2 regions of the Dinoroseobacter sp. PD6 genome follow, and region 1 is predicted to be linked to the other one. Evidence: riboswitches for the same ligand, from Rfam matches in the RefSeq annotation. Region 1 holds a riboswitch; the other holds the start of a gene.

The links. Region 1 has a riboswitch for cobalamin ahead of PVW48_RS11100 (CbtB domain-containing protein). Riboswitches for the same ligand answer to the same signal wherever they lie in the genome.
Positions count from the first base shown of each region.
Region 2: it holds a riboswitch for cobalamin, as region 1 does, so the genes downstream of both, PVW48_RS12175 (DUF1636 domain-containing protein) here and PVW48_RS11100 (CbtB domain-containing protein) in region 1, are expected to answer to the same signal.

Region 1 is NZ_JARAMN010000005.1:198,706-207,726, forward strand. Features, by position in the region: gene cobN (cobaltochelatase subunit CobN) at 1-806, opposite strand, end outside; gene PVW48_RS11085 (hypothetical protein) at 875-1,288, opposite strand; gene cobW (cobalamin biosynthesis protein CobW) at 1,680-2,759, opposite strand; gene PVW48_RS11095 (CbtA family protein) at 2,761-3,444, opposite strand; gene PVW48_RS11100 (CbtB domain-containing protein) at 3,466-3,702, opposite strand; cobalamin riboswitch at 3,686-3,907, opposite strand; gene smc (chromosome segregation protein SMC) at 4,096-7,548, shown strand; gene PVW48_RS11110 (lytic murein transglycosylase) at 7,768-8,937, opposite strand; gene cbiB (adenosylcobinamide-phosphate synthase CbiB) at 8,998-9,021, opposite strand, start outside.
Region 2 is NZ_JARAMN010000006.1:142,755-151,775, forward strand. Features, by position in the region: gene PVW48_RS12155 (FGGY-family carbohydrate kinase) at 1-392, shown strand, start outside; gene PVW48_RS12160 (hypothetical protein) at 905-1,348, shown strand; gene rnk (nucleoside diphosphate kinase regulator) at 1,399-1,830, shown strand; gene PVW48_RS12170 (D-amino acid dehydrogenase) at 1,957-3,216, shown strand; cobalamin riboswitch at 3,326-3,542, shown strand; gene PVW48_RS12175 (DUF1636 domain-containing protein) at 3,665-4,072, shown strand; gene PVW48_RS12180 (ABC transporter ATP-binding protein) at 4,069-4,842, shown strand; gene PVW48_RS12185 (ABC transporter substrate-binding protein) at 4,858-5,793, shown strand; gene PVW48_RS12190 (FecCD family ABC transporter permease) at 5,790-6,836, shown strand; gene PVW48_RS12195 (imelysin family protein) at 7,473-8,735, shown strand; gene PVW48_RS12200 (di-heme oxidoreductase family protein) at 8,839-9,021, shown strand, end outside.

The DNA.
Region 1 (9,021 bases):
GCAAAGCTGGTGCAGTTCAGGATCACGTCCGGTGGGGCTGCTTCGAACAGATGCTCCAGCGTCGCCGCGGAAACCGGATCCTTCAGGGACGCCACGAAAACCGGCAGCGGGTTCAGCCCCCGGGCCCGCAAGGCCTTGACCATGCGGTTGATCGGATGCAGCCCGGCCCCTTGCACCAGGGCGCGGTAGAAGATCAGCGGCACCACCGGCGCGCCTTCGGTCCATTGTGCGCGTACCGTATCCAGATTGCTCAGCCCCGCGCCGGGCCAGTAGACCCCCGCGCGCAGAAGCGGCGACGCGGCGGGCGGCGCGGGCTGCGCCGGGTCCAGCAAGTGCCGCGCATAGGCCAGGAAATGCACCGCATTCTCGGGCCCGCCTTCCACCAGGTAGGACCAGAGCGCGTCGTATTCCGCGCCGCGCAGGGTCGAGAGAGCGCGCAGCTCCGGATCGGGCTTGTCGTCGCCAGGCAGAAGAACTACATGCCCGCCCGCCGCCGCGACCCGCGTGGCGTATTGCTCGGCCCCGTAGCGCCAGTAGCCCAGCCCGCCGAGAACGCGGGCGACCACCAACCGGGCCTTCGAGGCGCAATCGTCGATATGCAGGTCGACGGACATCGGGTGGCGCAGATGCATCATGTTGGCCAGCCGCATCCGGGGCGGGGCGTCCATTTCGGCCCGCGCTGCGCTCAGCCCGGCCAGTTCCGTATCCGCGGCGGAGATGACGACTAGATCCGCGGGCGTCTGCCCGAGATCAACGGGCTCCTGCCCGTCGTCGATACTGCCGGGCGTTGCCGCCAGAAGATGCATGATCCGCCCCGTTCAACCCTGTCGCGCGGGTCTAGCAAGCCGGACCGGCCCCGGCAACACCAGGACCGTCACGACCCCTTGGTCCGGGTCCGAAGGTCTGGCGGTTCCGGCTGGCTCGGTTCGGATTGCCGTCGCTCGGGTGAGGTGGCCGCCCGGCGCAGGGGGCGCTCATAGAGGGTCATGTCCTCTTCCTCGGTCTTGGGGTCGACGGGGAAGTACCCGTTGCGGCGCAAAGCTTGGCCCTGGACCGGGTACATCCGTTCGACCCAGGCCCGCAGAACGGGCAGGCGCAGGCTGCGCGCCTGGGTTTCGACCTGCTCGATCAGGATGTCGGGCAGACTGGTCCGGGCCCGGTCCGACAGGAAGCGGAAGGCGCTGACCAGCCCGAAGCTGCCCATGTTGCGCAGCGCAATACAGCCTTGTGGCGCGTCCCGCAGGACCGCGAGATAGAAGAAAGCATTCGGTCCCGTCAGGTCCGTCAAGTCCGGTCGTGTCCGTGCCTTGGGCGGGACAAGCAGTTCCTGGGCGTTGGGATCGAAAGGTGAGCTCCGGAATATCCGGATTTCGCTAGGCATCATGTGTCTCCGAACCTGCGGGCAGGTTCAAACCCCTCAGACCAAAGTATGACACGCGCGCCGCCTAAAGACGAGGCTCAAATACAGGTTTTCTGCGCGTGAGGGGCGGTATCTGCGCGGTATTGAGGGCAAAACTTGTCCGAGATTAAGATTTCAGCTGGGCACCGAAAACACCGGCTCTCCGGGATGGCGTCAGGCGCGCCGGAAAGGGGTTTTGGGCGAATCCCCCTGATCGGTTTGCGCGGCCGCCTTCACGAAGCGCCCGCGCGATGATCCGGCCTGAGCGATCACCGAAGGCTTACGCAGCCAGCGCTGCCGCGATCGCCACGCTGTCCAGCCCGGCCTGTCCGATGACCACCAGGCGTGTCTCGCGCGTCTCGTCCGCGCCGAGGGGGCGGTCGAAATAGGTCTCGATCCGCGGCCCGACCGCTTGCAGGGTCAGGCGCATGGGTTTGCCTGTCACGGCCGCGAACCCCTTCAACCGCAGGATGTCGTGATCGGCGATCACGCGCGCGACATGGGCCGCGAAGGCGTCCGGCTCGGTGATTTCCGGCAGGGTGACGACGAAGGACGTGAAGGCGTCGTGGTCGTGGTCATGGTGGGGGTGGTCGTCATGGGGATCGTCGTCGTGATCGTCGTGATCATGGTGGTGGTGATGGTGGACCTCGCTGCGGGCCTCCAGATCGTGCTCCGCCCCGATGCCCTGTCCCAGCAACACATCCACCGGCAGCGCGCCATGGGTGGCGCGGACCACCTGAACCCCGCCGCGGGCCTCGGATTTCAGCCGCTCGGTCAGCGCCTCGGCCTCGGCCGGGGTCAGCAGGTCGGTCTTGTTGACCACCAGCATGTCGGCGCAGGCGACCTGGTCCTCGAACAGCTCCGACAGGGGTGTCTCGTGGTCGAGGTTCTCGTCCAGCTTGCGCTGGGCATCCACGGCGGCCACGGAATGGGCAAAGCGGCCCTCGGTCACGGCCTTGCCATCGACCACGGTGACGACCCCGTCCACGGTCACCTTGGTCGAGATCCCGGGCCAGTTGAAGGCCCGCACCAAAGGCTGCGGCAGGGCGAGACCGGAGGTTTCGATCACGATATGATCGGGCGGGGTCTCGCGGGCGAGCAGCTTTTCCATGGTGGGGATGAAGTCATCGGCCACGGTGCAGCAGATGCAGCCATTGCTGAGTTCCATGATGTCATCCTCGCTGCAGGTTTCGTCCCCGCAGCCCTTGAGGATGTCGCCATCGACCCCGAGATCGCCGAACTCGTTGATGATCAGGGCGATCCGCTTGCCGTTCGCATTGGCGAGCATGTGGCGGATCAGGGTGGTCTTGCCGGCGCCGAGAAAGCCGGTGACGACCGTGGCGGGGATCTTTGCGGGCATCTCAAGCCTCCTGTCGGGAGTAGAAATAGGCGGCGAAGAAGCCGAGGGCGGCCCAGCCGGCGGCGGAATAGCCCAGCGACATGGCCGCAAAGCTTGCCGCAAGTTCGGCCGGGGTGACGCCGAAATAGGTGTCGAGCACCGGAGCGCCGATGATCTGCGGCACAAGCAGGAGCGGGATCGCCAGCCAGGGCCAGAGACCGCGCCCGAAGGCCAGAAGCCACATCGCCAGACCCGCGCTGAGCAGGGTCGCCAGCCACCAGGCCTGGCGCGGCCCGATCTCGGCGCCGACGGAGCCGGGCAGGACCGGGGGTTGACCCATGGCCGGGGCAAGCTGGATCGCGACGAAGCCCGCAAGACCCCAGATCAGGCCCTGGCGCGGGGTGATCTTGGTCAGCTTCTTCGTTTCGGCCAACGCCATCAGCGCCACCAGCAGCAGCCCGAAGCCGGTGTAGGTCACGATGTTGAACGCCACGGTCAGGCCATAGCGCATCGGCTCGGCCGCCAGGTCGACCTCGGCCCCGCCGCGCGGCGACTGGGGCGTGCCGTCGACGGCGAAATGGACCTTCTCTCCGGCCTCGTAGAGCTCGCCCTCCAGAAGAGACGAGGTCACGAACGAAAATTGCAGGAGGGCGGCAATCAACCCCGCTGCAAGCCCAGCGAACACAGCGCTGGTCAGCAATTTCATGGACATGTTGTCAGGCGCTGCTCAGTGGCAGGGAAAGGCCATGGCGTGGCGCTGGTCGTGGGCCGCGTCATGCAGGATCGTGGCTTGCGCATAGCCCGACAGGAACAGCAGCAGCAGGCCCGCGGCCATCGCGGCAACGATGCCGGTGGTCGAGGTTGCGGGGCGCGCGATTGCGGCGGTCTGGGTCGTGGTTTGGGTCGTCATGTCGTCTCTCTCCATGCCCGTCACACCCGACGGGCGGCTAAGGGTGTCGCGCATGGCTGGTCTCCTGGCTCGCGGGTCATCGGGTTGGATCGGCCTTCCCGGGGCGAGTCCCAGTGGCATGTCGATCTCCCTCTCCGCATACAGTCGCGGGGGCGGCTGAGGCTTTGGTCCTCCGGTTTGGATCGGACCGTTCCACATTCCCATTTGATCCCCCGGGCGCTTGGCGCGGGCACGGGGAACCATGCGCCACTGTTGTGCGCCCGTGACACCGGAGGCGTCAAGTCTTCATTGGTCGCAGGTGCAGCATTTGAAGCCTGCCTCATCTAGCAGCACCCGCAATATATGGCGGAGTTTGAGTTATCCACGACGATATGCAGTGGTGGGATTGACTCGGCGCCCGCCTGTCGTGACCCTTGGAGGTCGAAGAATCATGCCCGGAGACCCCCGATGCGGTTCACCCGTCTGCGCCTCAATGGCTTCAAGAGCTTCGTCGACCCGACCGATCTGATCATCGGGGACGGGCTGACCGGCGTGGTCGGACCGAACGGTTGCGGCAAATCCAACCTGCTGGAAGCCTTGCGCTGGGTGATGGGGGAAAATCGCCCCACGGCCATGCGCGGCGGCGGCATGGAGGACGTGATCTTCGCCGGGGCCGCGAGCCGCCCGGCGCGCAACTTCGCCGAGGTCGCGCTGGTCCTCGACAACTCGGACCGGCGCGCGCCTGCAGGGTTCAACGATACCGACCAGTTGGAGATCATCCGCCGGATCACCCGGGATGTGGGCTCGGCCTACAAGACCAACGGCAAGGATGTGCGCGCGCGGGATGTGCAGATGCTGTTTGCCGATGCCTCGACGGGCGCGCATTCGCCCGCGCTGGTGCGGCAGGGGCAGATCTCCGAGTTGATCAACGCCAAACCCAAGGCCCGTCGGCGCATCCTCGAAGAGGCGGCGGGCATTTCCGGCCTTTATCAGCGGCGGCACGAGGCAGAGCTGAAGCTGCGCGGGGCCGAGACCAATCTCGACCGGGTCGACGATGTGCTGGAGGCGCTGGCGGCACAGCTTGCAACCCTGGCGCGGCAGGCCAAGCAGGCGGCGCGGTATCGCGAGATCGGGGCGCAGCTGCGCCGGGCGGAGGGGCTCTTGCTCTATCGGCGCTGGCGGGAGGCGGATGAGACGCGGCTCGTGGCCGTGGGCGAGCTGACCGCGCGCACGACCGAGGCCGCCGCGGCCGAGACCGCGGCACGGCAGGCCGCGAAGGCCCGTGTGGCCGCGGACGAAGCCCTGCCGCCCCTGCGCGAGGAAGAAGCGATTGCCGGCGCAGTGGTTCAGCGGCTCCATGTCCAGCGGGACACTCTGGCCGATCAGGAAACCCGCGCGCGGGAGGCGATCGAGACCCTGACCGGGCGGATCGCGACGCTTGAGACCGATATCGCCCGGGAGGAGGAGTTGAACCGGGACGCGGGCGAGACCATCGCCAAGCTGGACTGGGAGCAGGCGCAGATCGCCAAGGCGTCGGTCGGACATGACGAGAAGCTCGCGGCGGCGGCAGAGGCCGCGCAGGCGGCGAGCGAGGTTCTGACCGACCGGGAGACGACCCAGTCGGAGATGACCGAGGATGTCGCCCGGCTTGCCGCGCGGCACCAGTCGACCCAGCGGCTGCTGCAGGAGGCGCGCCGGGCCGAGACCCGCGCGCAGGAGCAGATGGGCCGCGCCGAGGCGGCCCTGTCCGAGGCGCAGGCGGGTCTGGGCGATGCGGAGGCGCGGTTTGTCGCTGCGGAACGCGATCAGCAGGCCGCCCAGGGCGAAACCGAAGCCGCCGAGGCGGCGCTGGCCGCGGCAGAGGCGGAGCGCGCCGAGCTGCAGGGGGCGGAGGCGGAGGCCCGCGCTGCCCGCTCCGAAGCCGAGGGCGAGGCGACCGCGCTCCGGGCCGAGGTCGGCGCGCTGGAGAAGCTCGTGGACCGGGCGCGGGCCGAGGGGGGCCAGGTGCTCGATGCCGTGACGGCGGCACCCGGGTACGAGGCGGCGCTGGGCGCGGCCCTGGCCGATGACCTGAAGGCGCCGGAGGTCGAGGGCGACCGCTCCGGCTGGCACTTGCTGCCGGGCTATGACGCGGCCCAGACGCTGCCCGATGGTGCGGCGCCCTTGTCGGCCCATGTAGAGGTGCCCGCTGTGCTGGCGCGGCGGATGGCGCAGGTCGGTCTGGTGGACCGGGCCGATGGCGCGCGACTGCAACCGGCGTTGAAGCCGGGGCAGCGTCTGGTGTCCCGCGAGGGCGATCTGTGGCGCTGGGACGGGCTGGCGGCGCGGGCGGAGGATGCGCCCTCCGCCGCCGCGGCGCGGTTGCAGCAGATCAACCGGCTGGCAGCGCTGAAGGCCGATCTCGAGGCGGCGGAGGCCAAGGCGGCCACTGCGCGCGCAACCCATGAGGGCCTGCAGGCGGCCATGCGCGCAGCGACGGAAGCAGACCGGGCCGCGCGAGAAGCCCGCAAGGGCGCGGAGCGCGCGTTGGGCGAGGCGAGCCGGGCGCTCAGCCGTGCCGAAGCCGACCGCAATATCATGGCAGGCAAGCTCGAAACCCTCGGTAGTGCGGTCAGCCGGTATCGCGACGAGGTGCTGGAGGCCCGCAAGGCCGTGGCCGAGGCGCAGGCGGCCCAGGCCGATCTGGGCGGTCTGGAGGCCGCGCGGGCGCAGGTGGAAGCGGTGCGTGTTACCGTCGATGCCGCGCGGATGACCATGCTGGCCAAGCGGTCCGCCCATGACGAGCTGCGCCGCGAAGGCGAGGCCCGCACCCGCCGCAGCCAGGAGATCACGACCCAGATCAGCGGCTGGCGGCACCGGCTGGAGACCGCTGAGGCCCACAAGGCGGAGCTGGAAGGACGCCTGGAGGCCAGCCGTGCGGAGCTGAAATCCGCCACCGCCGCCCCGGAGGAGATCGCCGCCAAGCGCGACGCACTCGCCCATGAGATCGCCCGCGCCGAGGCCCGCAAGGCCGCGGCCGCCGATGCCCTGAGCACTGCCGAGGGGGCCGCGCGCAGCGCCGAGCAGGCGGAGCGGGACGCGGAGCGCGCCGCTTCCGAGGCGCGCGAGGCGCGGGCCCGGGCCGAAGCCCGGGCCGAGGCCGCGGCGGAGACCGTGACGCTCGCCGCCGAGCGCATTCAGGAAGCGCTGGAGGTCACGCCGCAGCAGCTGCTCGACACCCTGAAGGTCGGCCCGGACGCGATGCCCGCCTCCGACGCCATCGAGGCGGAGGTCAACCGGCTCAAGCGTCAGCGCGAGGCCATGGGCGCCGTCAACCTGCGCGCCGAGGAAGACGCCAAGGCGGTCGAGGAAGAGTATGACGGGCTGGTGGCCGAAAAGGGCGACCTGGAAGGGGCGATCGGCAAGCTGCGCACGGGCATCTCCAGCCTGAACAAGGAGGGCCGCGAGCGGCTTCTGACCGCGTTCGAGCAGGTGAACGACAATTTCGCGATGCTGTTCACCCATCTTTTCGGCGGGGGCGAGGCCAAGCTGGTTCTGGTGGAATCCGACGATCCTCTGGAGGCGGGGCTCGAGATCATGTGCCAGCCGCCAGGCAAACGCCTGAGCACCCTGAGCCTGCTGTCGGGCGGCGAGCAGACGCTGACCGCGCTGGCGCTGATCTTCGCGGTGTTCCTGGCGAACCCCGCACCGATCTGTGTGCTGGACGAGGTGGACGCGCCGCTCGACGATGCGAACGTCACGCGGTTCTGCGACCTGTTGGACGAGATGACGCGGCGCACCGAGACCCGGTTCCTGATCATCACCCACCACGCGGTGACCATGGCCCGGATGGATCGCCTCTTCGGCGTGACCATGGGCGAGCAGGGGGTCAGCCAACTGGTGTCGGTGGACCTGCGCAAGGCCGAGTCGCTGGTGGCCTGAGTTGTAAAGGGCGGGCGAGCGATGCCGCGCTGGATGGTGGGCGACCGCGCATGCGACCGGTCAGGCAGGCGGCCTAGCTATGCAATCAAGAGCAGCTGCCATTTCCCATCCGGCCCTGAGGAAGGCCGCTGAGACGTGCAACTCTTGCGTAACATGTCTGCCAAGGAACAAGTCTGCCAAGGACTTGCTTAAACGCTTGGCCCGGGTGGTCTCCGGAGGCTACAGCCTCCCCAAGAGAGCCGGTGTCGGCCAGGCATCTGCGGGCAGGCCGAGGCGCTGTTGTTCGGCGCGGACCGCGGCCCGGGTCCGGGCCCCGAGGATGCCGTCCACGGCGCCCACGTCATACCCACGGGCCGCGAGCTTCTGCTGCAACTGCTTCATCTGCGCGTCGTTCAGACCCGGTTCCGGATTGCCCGCGTCGAAAACCGGTGCGCCTGAGAGCCGCGTGGCGAAATAGGCCGCCGTGGTGACGTAGACGAAGCTCTGGTTCCACTCGAAGAACACGTCGAAATTCGGATAGGCGAGGAAGGCCGGGCCCTTGCGCCCCTGGGGCAGGATCAGCGCCGCCTCCAGCCCGCCTGCGATCTCCCCCCAGCGCGGGGTAACGCCCAGCCGGGCCCAGTCGCGCCCGGATTTGCGGCTGTTCAGCCCGGTCTCCGCCCAATCGAGATCCGCAGGCACCGAAACCTCCTGCAGCCATGGCTCGCCCTTGCGCCAGCCCAGCCCGCTGAGCATGTTGGCACCGCTCAGGAGCGCATCGGGCGCCGAGGTTTTCAGGTACACATGGCCGTCGCCGTCGCCGTCGATCCCCTTGGTCAGGATGTCCTCCGGCAGCATCTGCACCATGCCGATCTCGCCCGCCCAGGCGCCGGTGGTGCGGGCGGGGTCGAAATCGCCCGCCTCGTAAAGCTCCAGCGCCGCGAAGATCTGTGGCCGGAACAGTTCGGGCCGGCGGCAGTCATGGGCCAGCGTGACCAGCGAGTTGAGCGTGTTGAAATCGCCCTGGACCGCGCCGTAATCCGTCTCCAGCGCCCAGAGGGCCAGCAGCACGCCGCGCGGCACGCCGAAGCGCGTCTCTGCCGCATCGAACACCGCGTCGAAGCGGTCGGCATTGCGGCGGCCATTGTACATGCGGTTCTGGCTGATCACCCGGCGGGCGAACTCGGTGAAGGGCATCTTGAAAACCCCTTGCGCCCGGTCGGCGCGCAGGGTGCGGGGGTCCTGTGCCGCCGTGCGGAAGAAGGCATCCACGGTTGCCTTTGCGTGGCCCTTGGCCTGTGCCTCGGTCTTCAGGCCTGCCACGAAGTCCGAAAAGCTGCCGCCGCATTGGGCCGCGACGGGACCGGCGAGGCCGAAAGAGAGCAGAAGGAGCAGGGAGAAACGCAGCATATTGCACACCTATGGGCAGTTTGATTGAACGGTAGCAGGCCCGCGCGGTCCCGCAAGCCCTCAGAGCACGGCGATCAGGGCGGT
Region 2 (9,021 bases), on a different contig from region 1:
TCCTCGGCGTCGGATACGGGCTGAGGCAGATCATGCAGGCGCAAGGCCAGCATGGAGTGCGACCTTCGACCATCGTGGTCAGCGGCGGTGCCGGGGAAAGCGATACGATCAAGCAGCTTCTGGCGGACTCGAGCGGTTTTCCGGTGCTGTCGACACGTTCGGCCGAACCCGTGTTGCTTGGCGCCGCGATGTTGGGAGCGGTCGCGGCCGGGGCGTATCCGACAATCCAATCGGCAATGTCCGCGATGTCGTCTGTCAAAGCACGCTTCGACCCGTCGTCTGCCGAGATCTTGGCGCTACATCAAAAACGTTTCGAGGCCTTCGAGATGCTGCAAAAGGCAGATCAAACGGTCCGACAAGCCATGGTGGCCTTGCCGAAGGGGTCGGTTTGAACAGTCTGACGCTCCTGCCGCCAGTGCCAGTACCGGTCTCGGTTGCCAAGCGCAAAACCTTGACGGCTGTCGTCTTCAGGCGCGAGTGAGGTTCCCTGCAAGCCTTTTCGGCAGAGCCTACCAGCGATCATGATGCGCTTTCGGGCAAGGGTCGCTATGAAGTGCTCTCTCGGGCTTTCGGGTGGATGATTTTCGAAGCGGATGGTGCAAACGGGCTGACTCTGGACTCGGCGCCTGTCAGAGCTTGGGCTGCCAAAATTACCGCGGTTTGTGTGGATCCTGGGCCATTGGCCAAGGACCGCGCAAACGTGCCGGTGCAAAGCAACCGAGATTGACGACAGCGATGCCAGTCCCTACGTTCGATGCATGCTGGAACACGTAGATCATTTCCGATTTCTACTGCTGAACCGCCCGCTTCCCCGGGGGGACTAGGCGCCTGCGCCTAACACACTTCCCGGGGTCTCCTCACTTGCAAAAATCGTGACAGCGGGCGTTCGCCCCGAGGAGAAATCATGTTCGATCTCGATCACCCGGAAGTAGAGCTTGAGCCTTCATCCGGCGCCTTGCAGGATAGACGGACCCGCTTGCCTGCGGCGGATTACCGGCAGTTGCAAGAGCATCTGGAAAGTTGTGTGTGCGCGATACCGCCAGCCTCGGAACTGTTGGTCTACGTGCTTGCCAACAAGGTGATGAACACACGGCCCTCGGAAAACCTGCACCAGGGCGATCTCGTGGTTGGGGGATCTCGCGTTACCTACGCGATCGATGGTGGTGACCCCCTAAGGGGGCAACTGGTCCACCGCGTGCGCAAGGGGCCAACGAGTGCTCTCATTCCGGTAGCGTCGCTCTTGGGCGCTACATTGATTGGTATGCAGGTGGGGCAGCGTGCCCCTCTGCTCTTCGAGAATGGTCGCATCGGCAGACTTGCCGTGATCGCAGTTGACCACGCGACCTGACCTCAACCCCGACTCCACATTCCACAGTTAAACAAGAAGGACATTTTCAGATGTCTACATCACTTCAAGCTACGAAAAAGCATACCAAACGTTCTCCGAAAATTGTCATCAGTGCGGATGATCTCGAGCATCTCGAGGGGCTGGCGGACGGCATGATGCGGCGTCAGCCCGCACTTGCGGACCGTTTGTTCGACGAAATCGCGCGCGCGCGTATCGTGGCATCCTCCAAGATGCCGAAAAATGTCGTGAGTATGGGGAGTAGGGTGACCTATCGCGATGAGGCGACCGGACAGGAAAAGTCCGTGACCCTCGTTTATCCCGAAGAGGCCGATATTGCCCGGCTCCGGGTGTCCGTGACGACGCCGATCGGTGTCGCCCTGCTGGGCTTGGCGGAAGGCGCCAGTTTCCACTGGGAGACAAGGGGAAACCAGCGACGGATGCTGACCATCATTCAGGTGGAACAACCCGCAGCGACCCGGTGACGCCGCGCATCGCGATTTCCCCGGTTTGACCGGCGCCCTTCCTGTAAGGTGGCGCTCATCAGCAAGAGAATTAACGCCAGGTTGGGTCTCGATCGTGACAAACCTGATCAAGGAAAGTGGCTTGTCATGAAAGTCGTTATCATGGGCGCGGGCGTCATCGGCGTCACCACCGCATATTACCTGGCCAAGCAAGGCGTAAAGGTCGTGGTCATCGATCGTCAGACCGGCCCGGGCCTGGAGACGAGTTACGCCAACGCGGGTCAGTTGAGCTACGGGATGAGCTCGCCCTGGGCGGCGCCGGGTATTCCGGTCAAGGCGGTCAAATGGATGTTCATGAAACGTCGTCCGTTGTTCATCATGCCGCTCCTGAGCCCGACCATGTGGAAATGGTGTGTGCAGATGCTGCGCAACTGCAACGCCGAAAGCTACACGATCAACAAGGGGCGCATGGTGCGTGTGTCCAGTTATTCGCGCGATGTCATGCCGGATCTGATCGCCGACACCGGTATCGAATACGACGGACGCCAGATGGGCACGCTGCAACTTTTCCGCACCGCCAAGCAGATGAAAGCGTCCAAGGCCGATCAAGCGGTCTTGGCCGAGTACGGCTCGCCCTACGAGGTGCTCGGGCGCGATGCCTGTGTCGAAGTAGAACCGGCCTTGGCGGAAGTCCGCGGAAAGTTCGTCGGCGGATTACGCCTGACGTCGGACCGCACCGGCGATTGCCGCATGTTCACGATTGCCTTGACCGACAAGTGCATCGAAATGGGCGTTGAGTTCCAGTACGGCCAAACCATCAACGCCATCGCCGTCGAGAATGGCAAGATCGCGGGTGTGGACACGGAGATCGCCGGGCGTATTTCCGGGGACTCCTATGTGTGTGCCATGGGCAGTTACGCCGTGAACGTCCTGAACCCCATCGGGATCAGGCTGCCGGTCTATCCGGTCAAGGGCTATTCCGTCACGCTCCCCGTCACGAACGACGCGTTCGCCCCGCAATCGACGATCATGGACGAGACGCACAAGGTCGCGATTACCCGCTTGGGCGATCGTATCCGCGTGGCAGGGCAAGCCGAGATCGTGGGCTATTCCAATCGCCTGGGCCCGCATGCAACCGACACGGTGCGGCATGTGATTGGCGATCTGTTTCCCAAGGGCGGCGATCTCTCTCGTGCCGAAGGTTGGACCGGTTTGCGCCCGATGACGCCCGATGGCACGCCGGTTCTCGGCCCGACGCGTTACGAAAACCTGTTCCTCAACACCGGGCATGGGACGCTGGGCTGGACCATGGCTTGTGGCTCGGGCCGGGCCGTCGCCGATGTGATCATGGGAAAACCGCCTGAAATCTCGATGGAGGGGCTGACAGCGGCGCGCTACGCGCGGTGATCAGTCAAACACGAAGAAGCTCTACGGAACGCATCCAACCTGTTGCTGGGTTTGTGTTGGCCAACTGGGTCCTGATCCGCGCCTTGTTCTTGACCGGGATTGGTATTCAGGCGATGGTCGAAATGATGGTTCCCGAAACCCGCGAGGGTGAAAGGATGAAAAGGGAACACGGTGAGGCGTAGCCATCAGGCACCAAACCCGTGACTGCCCCCGCAACTGTGAGCGGCGAGCGACCCCGTGGACACCACTGGACCGATGCGGTCCGGGAAGGTTCGGGGAAGCCGTGACCCGCGAGTCAGGAGACCTGCCATCGATGGTGCGCTTTCGGCGCCAAATAAAACTCGACCAGGCGGGGTGTCTGGGCAGGAGGTCATGATGTTCCATACGGGCGCGTTCCGCTCCGGTTTGCATGTCCGATGTCCGCTCTCGCGTATTCGCGGAGGGCGACATGGGCGCAACCGGATATCATTCCCACAGGATCACGATCTGCACGTCATGCCGGCACAAGGGCCGCGACTGCCGCCCTGGCCTTGAGCTGATCGACCGCTTGCGCGCGGCGCTCAAAGCGGCCGGAGGTCTCCTTTCGAACGATTTTGAGATTTCGGGTGTGGCCTGCATGGCCGGCTGCGATAGACCCTGCACTGTCGCTTACCACGCATCCGCCAAGGCGACGTACCTGTTCGGTGACATCGAGCCGGGGCAGGACATCGAAGATCTCGTTGCCTTCGCACGGCAGTATCGCGACCTGGACGACGGTTGGTGCTCCTCGACCACGCGGCCGGGCAAGCTGCAGCGCACGACATTGGCCCGCGTGCCGGCAGCACTGATCGTCGCCGAAGGGGGGCCGGTCCAGTGACGGCCGCCGCTCTGCTGGTCGAGGATCTGAGCTGGGCTCCGAAGCGTGGCGCGTCCGTCCTGCACCCGACCTCCTTCGCGCTGGCCCCTGGCCGTATACTCGGCGTCGTCGGAGCGAACGGCGCGGGCAAGTCCACACTGCTGCGTTTGCTCTATCGCTATCTCCGCCCTGCCGGCGGAAGAGTGCTGCTGGACGGAGTGGACATCTGGTCGATCTCGGCCCGCGAGGTGGCCCGCTCCATCGCTGTAGTATTGCAGGAGCAGCCCACCGACTTCGCGTTGACCGTGCGCGAGATCGTGGCCCTTGGCCGAACACCACATCGCAGTGGCTTGGCCTCGGCTGGGGACAGCGATGCCCGGATCGTGCGCGCCGCCCTCGCCAGGCTGGACCTTTCGGCCTTTGCCAATCGCATGTTCGGAACACTGTCAGGCGGGGAGCGTCAGCGTGTCATGGTTGCGCGCGCACTGGCGCAGGAGCCACGGCTGCTTGTTCTGGACGAACCGACCAATCACCTCGATATCCGCCATCAACTGGAAGTGCTGGACCTGATCGGCACCCTGGGTCCGACAATCGTCACCTCGCTCCATGACATCAATCTGGCCGCGACCCACACAGATGAGGTGCTGGTTCTCTCGGATGGTCAGGCTCTGGCTTACGGCCCGCCTGGCGAGGTGTTGAGCGAAGCTCTGATCGCGCGCGCCTTCGGTGTCCGCGTCTCGCGCCAGACCCTTGCGCCCAGCGGCGACCCTCACCTGACGTTCCATCTCTAATCCTAAGGATCCAACATGCGACCCCTGCTTTCCCTCGCCCTTCTCGCGTTTGCCGGCCCGGCTTTTGCGCATCCTGTCACCGTCCAGAGCTGCGATCGCGAGGTGACGTTCGACGCCCCTCCCAAGGCGGCCGTGTCCAATGATGTCAATCTGACCGAAATGATGCTCGTGCTCGGGCTGACAGAGCGAATGGTCGGCTTCACCGGCATCAATGGTTGGAACAAGCTCGACGAAGCCATGCGCGCGGGTGTTGGGGAGTTGCCGGAACTGTCCGAGAAATACCCATCCAAGGAAGTCCTCATCGGCGCGGGTGCGGATTTCTACTTCGCGGGCTGGAACTACGGCATGCGGGTCGGCGGCGAGGTGACGCCTGACACACTCGCGCCCTTTGGCATCCAGGTTTACGAGCTGACCGAAAGTTGCACCCATATCATGGACAAGCCCCCTGCGCGGATGGATGACATGTACGCCGATCTCCTGAACCTCGGGCGTATCTTCGGCGTCGCGGAACGCGCCGAGGCGCTGGTGGCGGGCTACCGCGCGGAACTCGATGCGATCCTTGCCGAAATGACACCTCTGGAGAATGCCCCCCGCGTTTTCGTTTATGACAGTGGCGAGGACATGCCCTTCACTGCCGGCCGCTACGCCATGCCGAATGCCCTGATCCAGGCCGCGGGCGGAACCAACATCATGGACGACGTCGAAAAGAGCTGGACGACCGTCGGCTGGGAGGCGGTGGTGGAACGCGACCCCGAGGTCATCGTGATCGTGAACTATGGCGACGTCACGGCGGCGCAGAAGCGCGATTTCATGATGCAAAACCCCGCTTTCGCTGACTTGTCTGCGGTCAGGAATGACCGGTTCGTCACGCTCGAATACGTCGAGGCGACGCCCGGCCCGCGCAACATCGGCGCAGTGAGAACGCTCGCCGAAGCGTTCCGCGCAGAATGACCGAGACCCGCGTTGGAGCGCCCGCACGCCGGGCCTTCGTGATGCCGTCGCTGACGGCGGCGGGGGTCGCGGTGCTGCTGCTCTCGATCTCCGTCGCGGTCAGCTTGGGCGCGGTCGCCGTGCCACTTGGCACGGTTTGGGGTATCATGGCAGATCGGATTTTGCCGGGGCTGCTGACGCCCGACTGGACAACCGGACAGGCTGCAATCGTCTGGGAGATCCGCCTTCCGCGTGCGCTTCTCGCGGCAATGGTAGGGGCGGGGCTGGCGCTGGTCGGGGCCAGCCTGCAATCGGTCACCCGCAACCCGCTGGCGGACCCGCATCTGCTCGGCATTTCGTCGGGTGCGGCATTCGGAGCGATCCTTGCGCTGTTGCACACCGGGCTGTTCCTCGGCCTGCTGACCGTTCCGCTCTTGGCCTTTGCTGGAGCTTTGGCCGCCACGCTGCTTGTCCTTGGCGTGACCAGCTTCGCGCAGGCGACGGGTGCCGACCGGCTCGTTCTGGCGGGCGTGGCCGTGTCCTTCATCGTCATGTCCTGCGCGAATATCCTGATCTTCATCGGCGACCCGCGCGCGACCCACACTGTCGTTTTCTGGATGCTTGGCGGTCTCGGCCTTGCGCAGTGGGACCAGCTGCTCTTCCCGGCTGTGATCCTTGTCGGTTGCGGGCTCTGGTTTCTCGCGAATGCCAGTCGGCTTAATGCCATGACGATTGGCGACGAGACGGCTTCGACCCTTGGCATACCCATCGCCCGCTTTCGACTGTCGGTCTTTGTCGTGGGCGCGCTGCTGACGGGGTGCATGGTCGCCTTCTCGGGCATCATCGGCTTCGTCGGACTGATGATCCCACATATAGTCCGGATGCTGGTCGGTGGCGATTACGCCCGCGTGCTGCCAGCTTCCGCGCTCGTCGGCGCGATCTTTCTTGTCTGGGCCGACATCGCGGCCCGCACCGTAATGGCGCCTGAGGACATACCCATTGGGATCGTCACCGGTCTGATCGGAGGCGCGTTTTTTGTCTGGCTGCTGCGCCGGCGGGCATGAGGGCGCGGTGGGAGATACTCTGCCACCGGACGAAGGAAGCCCTGATCAATCCCCACGCCGGTTGTTCGATCCCCTTCGATTTGCAGCCTTGGGTAGTGGACTGTTCGAGCCGTCCTTCCCTGTTTCACTTCGCAGTTCACACCTGTTTGAAATGGCTCCCAGCCCGGTCACGCCGACGTGGCTACCTGAGGTTAGAGCAAGATCGAACCAGCTCACCGGTGCGCTGAGGCACGCGCGTGCAGCGTTTTGCGCTGAACGCGTAACGCGCGACAAAAGGGCCCGACGAGTTCTTGATAAAACTGGTCGGGTTGACTTTTCCGACTGATTAAGTCAACTTTTCGATAGTTCCAGCCACTCTGTCCCTTGGTCGGAGAAGCCCGATGAATAGCACAAATAGGGCCTGGAAGTTGTACCCAAACACAAGCCAATCACCCACCGCGCAGGCACGACGTCTTGCTGACACCGATCCGCTGGAGGCGCTGATGGCGTCTGCCGAGACGGACGAAACGTCTGCGGAATGGATCGCCGATCGCTACAGATCCGACAATTCGAATGTGACTTCTGATCCGGCGCCTTAGGGCGCGCAACAGCCCTTTTTTCGATTTCACGATCTCTCCACATACAGGAACAGCCCCGATGACACGACTGCCCCACCTTTCCACAGCGCTCGCGCTGGTGCTTGCGACGCCTGCCTTCGCCACAGAACCCGCAGAGGTTCTGGATCACTACGCGGACATGGCCGTGGCCAAGTACGAAGACAGCCTGATCACCGCACAGCGACTGCAAGCGGCGGTGGACGCCCTCGTTTCGACGCCTTCTGCCGAGGCTCTGACCGCTGCGCGTGCGGCGTGGCTTGCTGCGCGCGTCCCCTATCAACAGTCCGAGGTTTACCGGTTCGGAAACGCCATCGTCGATGATTGGGAAGGCAAGGTGAACGCCTGGCCGCTGGATGAGGGGCTGATCGACTATGTGGACGCCTCTTACGGCGGGCCGACCGACGAGAACGCGTTTGCCTCCCTCAATGTGATTGCAAGCCCGACTTTCACGCTGTCGGGCGCGGAGGTTGACGCGACCGAGATCACGCCGGCTCTTCTGGAAGAAACGCTGCACGAGGCGGACGGGGTCGAGGCAAACGTGGCCACCGGGTATCACGCCATCGAATTCCTGCTCTGGGGACAGGATCTGAACGGTCACGGTGCCGGACCAGGCGACCGGCCCTGGACCGATTATGCTCCGGGGGACGATTGCACCAATGGCAACTGCGACCGACGCGGGGCGTTCCTGAAGGCGGCGACCGACCTTCTGGTATCCGATCTGGAATGGATGGTGGCACAATGGGCCGATGACGGGGCCGCGCGGGCTGAACTGACCGCCGATGCGGAGGCCGGGATCGCCGCGATCTTGACGGGCATGGGGTCGCTTTCATATGGCGAAACGGCGGGGGAGCGGATGCGGCTTGGCGTCATGCTGAACGATCCCGAAGAGGAACATTCCTGCTTTGCCGACAATACCCATAACGATCACTTCTATAACGGCATCGGCATCCAGAACGTCTATCTCGGAGAGTATGTCCGCGTCGATGGCACGCTGGTCTCGGGGCCGGCCCTGTCCGATCTGGTGGTGGCGGCCGATCCGGCACTCGATGCCGAGATGCAGGGCAAGCTGGCCATGGCCGTGATGCAATTGGGACGGATCAAGACCGCCGCCGAAGCCGGGTTTGCCTATGACCAGATGCTGGAGCAAGGCAATGCCGCGGGCGAGGCGTTGATCATGGGCGGGGTGAACGGACTCGTGGATCAGACAAGGTCGATCGAGCGGGTCATCGCCGTGTTGAATGCCGAAGGGATCGAGATCGAAGGCTCCGACAGCCTCGACAACCCGAGCGCTGTGTTCGAGTGATCCACGCGCGGTCCGTGCGGCCTTGCGCGCGCACCGCATCAAGCTCACGGCAGGCCTCTGCGGAGGCCTGCCTTTTCCCTCCATACCGCGCCGAGTTGCCGCCATGCTCACCCGCCACATCCCTGCGCTCCTGTATATCTTTGCTGCCGTGCCCGCCGCATGGGCCGACAGCCCCTTCGCCAGGCTCGGGGATCCCCATTTGAACGTCGTGCCCAGAACAGCGGAGGAGGCGGCGCGGATCGCCGCCGTCACGGCGCTGACCGAGGATTTCAGCGCCGCGGCGAAG